Regions from separate parts of the Pelorhabdus rhamnosifermentans genome, predicted to be linked through region 1. Evidence: riboswitches for the same ligand, from Rfam matches in the RefSeq annotation. Region 1 holds a riboswitch; each other region holds the start of a gene.
What was found. A riboswitch is a leader RNA that binds a small molecule or an ion and turns the genes downstream of it on or off. The one in region 1 is predicted to bind cyclic di-GMP.
Positions count from the first base shown of each region.

Region 2: linked by a shared signal. The riboswitch ahead of Ga0466249_RS04865 (methyl-accepting chemotaxis protein) and the one ahead of Ga0466249_RS20390 (methyl-accepting chemotaxis protein) in region 1 are both predicted to bind cyclic di-GMP.
Region 3: linked by a shared signal. The riboswitch ahead of Ga0466249_RS05215 (response regulator) and the one ahead of Ga0466249_RS20390 (methyl-accepting chemotaxis protein) in region 1 are both predicted to bind cyclic di-GMP.

Region 1 covers NZ_JAHGVE010000023.1:21,318-23,522, forward strand. Annotated here, with positions in the region: gene thiM (hydroxyethylthiazole kinase) at 1-217, shown strand, start outside; gene thiE (thiamine phosphate synthase) at 198-815, shown strand; cyclic di-GMP riboswitch class I at 1,094-1,179, shown strand; gene Ga0466249_RS20390 (methyl-accepting chemotaxis protein) at 1,257-2,205, shown strand, end outside.
Region 2 covers NZ_JAHGVE010000003.1:791-2,995, reverse strand. Annotated here, with positions in the region: gene Ga0466249_RS04865 (methyl-accepting chemotaxis protein) at 1-736, opposite strand, end outside; cyclic di-GMP riboswitch class I at 864-949, opposite strand; gene Ga0466249_RS04860 (methyl-accepting chemotaxis protein) at 1,012-2,205, opposite strand, start outside.
Region 3 covers NZ_JAHGVE010000003.1:78,148-80,352, forward strand. Annotated here, with positions in the region: gene gltA (NADPH-dependent glutamate synthase) at 1-546, shown strand, start outside; cyclic di-GMP riboswitch class I at 653-737, shown strand; gene Ga0466249_RS05215 (response regulator) at 862-1,224, shown strand; gene Ga0466249_RS05220 (chemotaxis protein CheA) at 1,251-2,205, shown strand, end outside.

The sequences.
Region 1 (2,205 bases):
GATTGCCTGCTTTTGCGGGATAGCACCCGATCCATTTATTGGGGCGGCCGCCGGCGTGACGGTCATGGGCTTGGCCGGGGAGTTAGCAAAAAAGTCCTTGCAGTCAGGAGAAGGTATTGGGATCTTCAGAGTCCGATTGTTTGATGCTGTTTGGTCCATGACTGAAGAAGACATACGAAAAGGGGGTCGCGTTATTTATGAGCAAAAGTCCCATTAACTATTCGTTATATTTAGTAACAGATAGAGATTTGTTGTACGGGAAAGATATTGTGGCAACAGTGGAACAAGCTATTTTAGGCGGCGTTACGATAGTGCAAATTCGGGAAAAGAGTTTATCCACGCGAGAATTCTTTCAATGTGCTTTATTGTTAAAAGGTATTACTGCAAAATATGGTGTTTCTTTTATAGTGAATGATCGAACTGATATTGCTTTAGCTATCGATGCCGACGGCCTTCATATCGGGCAGGATGATATGCCTTTGTCGGTGGCAAGAAGGTTACTTGGACCTAATAAAATAATTGGTGTATCTGCAGCTACGCTCAAGCAGGCTTTAACGGCTCAAGCGGGCGGTGCAGATTACTTGGGAGTAGGAGCAGTATTTCCTACGACAACAAAAGATGATGCAAGTAATGTAAGTTTGCAAATGTTACAAGAAATAAAGAGACAAGTAAATATTCCTGTTGTGGCTATTGGCGGGATTAATGAGAACAATATTAGTAAGGTAATGGCAACAGGAGTAGATGGTGCCGCAGTGGTATCCGCTATTGTTGCCGCTCGTGATCCCTATGGGTCTGCAAGAAAACTTCGCCAATGAAATATACCGCTATTTTTCTAATTCTAGATAAATAGCGGTTTCGTATTGTTTAGACCTGCAATTTACTTATAGAGATTATAAAATTGCAGTTGTTTAGTATATTTAAGTATTTTATCCATTTTGCAGGGGATTTTAAGTTCTTTGTTGTATTATACCTTAAAATACCTTGTGTATTTTTTTTGTGTTTTATACAAGTATTTTAAATATTATGTGTTGCATTATTATTTGGAGAAGAGGTGAACAAAGAAGTGCGAGGTGTCATCAGTTAACAAGATTCATTTTATATTGAGCAAACTTATTGAAAAATAGGGACGCAAAGCAATGGGTCTAAAGGCAACATGCCTATGACTGCCAGGCTACCAACGAAAAAGTATTGTTGTGGAAGGCAGGCCGAGTGCTTGTTTTTTTTTGATCATGTTAATTTAAAGGAGTATGTTGAGCGTGAAAATCAAAAGTATTCAAATTAAGTTATTAATGATTTTAGTTCCGTTATTTTTGGTGTTCTTGGGACTATTATCACTGAGTAGCTATTATTTTTCCAAGCAATCATTAACTGCCAGTGTCAATGAAACGGCTATGGCTGTAGGAACGGACTATGCCAATCGGGTGCAAGATGATATCGAAGTTTTGCTGGCTCGCCTAGATGGCGTGGCAAATCATCCTGCTTTACGTATAGGCAGTGATAAAGCTCAAATTATGCAAGTTCTACAAGAGGTAAAACAAGCTAATAATGGATTTGACGCACTCATTTTTATTGCTCCTGATGGTATGGGCGTGACTAGTGAAGGAACTATGGCGAATTATGGGGATCGGGATTATTTTAAACAAGCTGTATCCACCAAAAAGGCCGTTGTATCTAATCCTCTTCTGTCAAAATCAACAGGGAAACTGTCCGTGATGTTAGCTGTACCTGTGATGAACAATGGACAAATGACAGGTGTAACTATCGGCACGGTTTCATTGGAACGGCTCACGAATATGATAGGGGATCTAAAATTTCTTGAGACAGGTTATGGCCAGATTTCCGATGCCTCTGGTATGATCATTGCTCATCCCAAGCAGCCTGAACTTGTCGGAAAGTTAAATTTAATTGATAAAAAAATCAATTCTGAGTTGAATTTGCAACAAACGGAATTGGATGATCAACTAATTCAATTAATTAAGACGAGTCAGACAGGCAAACAAGTGAAAGGCAACTATACATTCGTTGATGGTATAGCAAGAGTTGCCGTAGCTACTCCAATCAATTTACCTGGCGGACAGCGCTGGGTCATGATGGTAGCGGCACCGCAGCAGGAAGCTACGCGTGCCACGAGTCATTTAGCATGGCTGATGCTAGGAATTTCCTTGGTATGTTTACTGTTGGCGGCAGGATCCATTGTGATTTTGG
Region 2 (2,205 bases), on a different contig from region 1:
TATCCCCATGAATCATTTTTTGGGTAATTTCTTTCGACTGATTCGTAGCATTGGCATCATTCAAAATATTTTGCTTCATAACCATACTCTTATCAGGGTGAATAATCGTTAAGCCATCACCTTGAAGCACATAAGCATAACCGCTTTGAGCAATCTTAATTTCATTGATGCGCGAAATAAGCGTATCAACTGTTACTGTACCGCCTAAGACACCCACAATCTGGTTGTTATTTTTGATGGGAGCCACTACAGAAACGACCATCTTGCCGTCTACTTTAGAAATTACAGGATCTGTTGTAAAAACTTTTCCAGTAGACATGACTTGTTTAAAATACTCGCGATCCACAATATTGGTTCTATCACCTGTTGTATGAATAGCCTGTCCTTTTGTATCAACCAGCCAGAATCGTAAATAATTAGGATTACGCTTAACTTCTTCATTTAAATAACGAAGAGCAGCTGCCTGATCGCCATTAACGACACTCTGATTTGTTGCAAGAATAGCCACTTCCCGCTGACGCATCTCTATCCACTGCCCGATTTCTCTGGCATAGGCATCAGAACGATGCACAAGATCTTCCTCTGCGTCAGAAACTAAGATGCTTTTTGCATTATAAAAATTGCAGAAGCCTAAAATACTTAATGAAAGTAGCAGTCCGCCCACTAAAGCAACAATTACTTTGACCTGAATACTTTTCCCCAGCCAATTTTGACCCGTCATTTTCAATCCACTCATTACAAATTTCACCCCTAATGTTCCTTTCCATTTACTTCATGCCACACTTTTACTACCTTCTGAGTCCCCTCCCAGCATAAAAAATTAGCACCTGCCAGTGGCAGGTGCTAATAATAATCCGTAATTAAACAGCAACCTGGCAATCATAGATATGACATCTTTAGACCCATGGCTTTGCGCCATTACTTTTCAGTAATTTTGCTAATTATAAAATTTTATAAAGCAGATAGTAATAATTATTATAAGATTTTTTTCCCATTTAGTCAACCAAGTAACTATAAACAGAACTTATTCACTACTTCTTGAAGATTCTGCGACAATTTAGCTAGTTCTTGACTGGATGCAGCAATTTCTTCCAGCGAAGCCGACTGCAACTGTGTAGCTGCCGACACTGTTTGTGCCTTTTCAGACGCCTTTTTACTCAATTCATCGATTGTCTCTACTGAAGAAGCAATTTGATGACTGCCCCCTGTCATTTCCTGAATAGCTACGGAAATCTCCTTAATTTGGCAAGAAACTTCCAATACGATAATTTCCATAGACTGAAAAGCCTTCCCTGTTGCATCCACGACATCTGCTCCGACTTTCACTTCATTCGTTCCTTCTGACATAGCCTGTACAGCTTGAGATGTATCACCCTGAATAGAACTGATTAACTCCGCGATCTCCTTTGTAGCCTGCTGAGACTCTTCCGCTAATTTTCTTACTTCTTCAGCAACAACGGCAAATCCGCGTCCATGTTCGCCTGCCCTTGCTGCCTCAATCGCGGCGTTTAAAGCCAACAAATTAGTCTGCTTAGCAATCCCTGCTATGGTATCGACAATTTGCCCGATTTGTTTTGACTGCTCGCCCAACTTGACAATAACTTGGGCTGAAGTATTCACTGTGTTTTCAATCCGATCCATCTGACTTACCGCTTGTTTTACAGCCTTTCCCCCTGTTGTTGCCGTCTCAGCAGCTTGCTCCGATTTTAGCGCCACATCATCGGCATGACTCGCAATACGCTCTATACTGGCTAGTAACTGCTGCACTGCCGCTGAAGTATCCTGTATAGCTATCAGTTGCTGCTCAGAACCTTGGGCTACGCTGGTTGTGGCACAAGCAACATCACTTGCAGCCTGGGCCGACTGATCGGCACTAGCTGTTAACTGCTCTGATGACTGTTTTACCTGCTCTGCCGATGTTGCCATTTTCCGAATCACGTCACGCAAACTGGCTTTCATTCGATTAAAGGAAATACCTAACTCCCCAATTTCATCAGATGACTTTACATCTACATCTGCCAAACTAAGATTCCCACTCGCGATACCTGCCGCAGCTTGAGCAATGACATTAGCCGGTCTGGATATCGTACGGCTAATAAAGATACTGACAAAAACTGAAATACCCGCGACCAAAAAACTCACAAGGACTAATAGAAATTGTACTCCGTCCGCCTTTTTCGTACTATTTACTTCTTGCTCTTCAAT
Region 3 (2,205 bases), on a different contig from region 1:
AATGTTGCTATTGTGGGTGGCGGCAATGTGGCCATGGATGCGGCTCGTACTTCTATGCGCCTGGGTGCCGAACATGTATGGTTGGTATATCGTCGTTCGGAAGAAGAAATGCCGGCACGCCGGGAAGAAATTGAACATGCGAAAGAGGAAGGCATTGAGCTTGCATTATTAACAAATCCGCTTGCCGTTCAAGGCAACGATAAAGGTTGGGTCAGTGGTTTAGAGTGTGTCAAAATGCAATTGGGTGAAGCTGATGCGTCGGGACGACGCAGGCCCGTAGAGGTCGCAGGATCAAACTTTGTTTTACCTGCCGATACCGTTATTATTGCGATTGGTAATACGCCAAATCCACTCATTCCGCAAACAACTCCCGGCTTAGTTGTGACTAAGAAGGGGACGATTACAGTGGATGACAATGGTTTGACTACGCGTGAAGGCGTATATGCCGGTGGCGACATTGTTACAGGGGCAGCTACGGTAATCAGCGCCATGGGTGCTGGTAAACGGGCTGCCAAAGCGATCAATGAATATTTGGCTGAAAAATAATCAGTATACAATCAATAGTAAGCCTCAGACGTGCATAGATTAAAATACTGTTAATTTAGGACATTCGTCTTGACGATTTATGTCGATTAGTGTTATATTTGCAATATAACTTATTTAGCAAACTTACTGAAAGGTAAGGGCGCAAAGCTATGGGTCTAAGGACGCGAGTCTATGATTGCCAGGTTGCCGCTTCCTTTTGGCAGCGATTAAGCACCTAGCATATTTATGCCCAGGTGTTATTTTTTTACTTTGAAGTCGGATCAAAGTGTTCAGTCAATTTCATTGTTAAAAAAGTAATGAAAGAAGGTTGATGGTGTGAAAAAGGTATTAATTGTGGATGATATGTCTTTTATGCGGTTTGCTCTTAGAAAGTTGCTTGAAAAGAACGAATATGAAGTTATTGGAGAGGCTAAAGACGGTGAAGAGGCAATAAAAAAATATGCCCAATACAAGCCTGATATTGTAACAATGGATATTACTATGCCTAAAATGTCGGGGATAGAGGCATTAAAAGATATTTTGCAACAAGATCCTCAAGCTAAGATTGTGATGGTATCGGCGATGGGGCAAACAAGTTATGTAAAAGAAGCACTTGTGAATGGTGCGAAATATTTTATTGTGAAGCCATTTAAGGAAGACAAAGTGATAGAGACCCTACAAAAAGTTTCTGCCTTGTAAAAGCGCAAACCCAAGGGGGAATTATAATGTCAGATGATCAAACATTGGAACCGATGCTTGATATGTATTTGTTTGAAACGGGGCAACTGCTAGAGCAATTGGAACAAATAATATTAAGCAATGAAAAATCTGATAGATATGATCTCACAAGTATTGACGAAATATTCAGGATAATACACACCATTAAAGGTGCATCAGGAATGATGATGTTTGACAATATTGCTATACTTACCCACTCTATCGAAGATGTATTTTTTTATCTGCGCGAAGTTAAACCATCCAATGTTGATTTCATTAAACTATCAGATCTACTTTTAGCGGGTGTTGATTTTATAAAAGACGGATTGGAAAATGTTAGAGAGGGTGGCAAGGCTGACAATGATGTGTCTTTATTAGATACTACTATCAAAAATTATTTGGAAGCATTGAAACAAGTGAATCCGGATAGTGTGAAAACAGCTAAGACCGAGAGTGTATCTGTTGGAAAACAGAGCTTTTTCCAGGCTACAATATTTTTTGAAGCTGGCTGCGAAATGGAGAATATCAGGGCCTATACCATATTGGACAACTTAAAAAACATTGTCCAAAACATTGAATATATACCGGACAATATTATGGAAGAAGATGCAACAGCCGAGATTATTCGCAAAGAAGGATTCAAACTATCTTTTTCAACGGAACATTCACGTAAAGAGATTGAGGCTGTTCTGAGCAATACCATCTTGCTTCGGGATTTTGAACTCGAAGAGATGCAGGTTCCTGATGAGGAGAATTCAGTTCAGCACAAGCAGATCATACTAGAAGATCAAGCGGACAAAATTCTAGTGAAGAAAGAACAATCTTCTGAAGTTCGAGATAAAGAGAATTTTAGCGTAGGTCACCAAAGTATGATTAGTGTGGATGTTATCAAATTGGATAAGCTTATGGATTTGGTTGGAGAATTGGTCATTTCAGAAGCAATGGTAACGCAAAATCCCGATT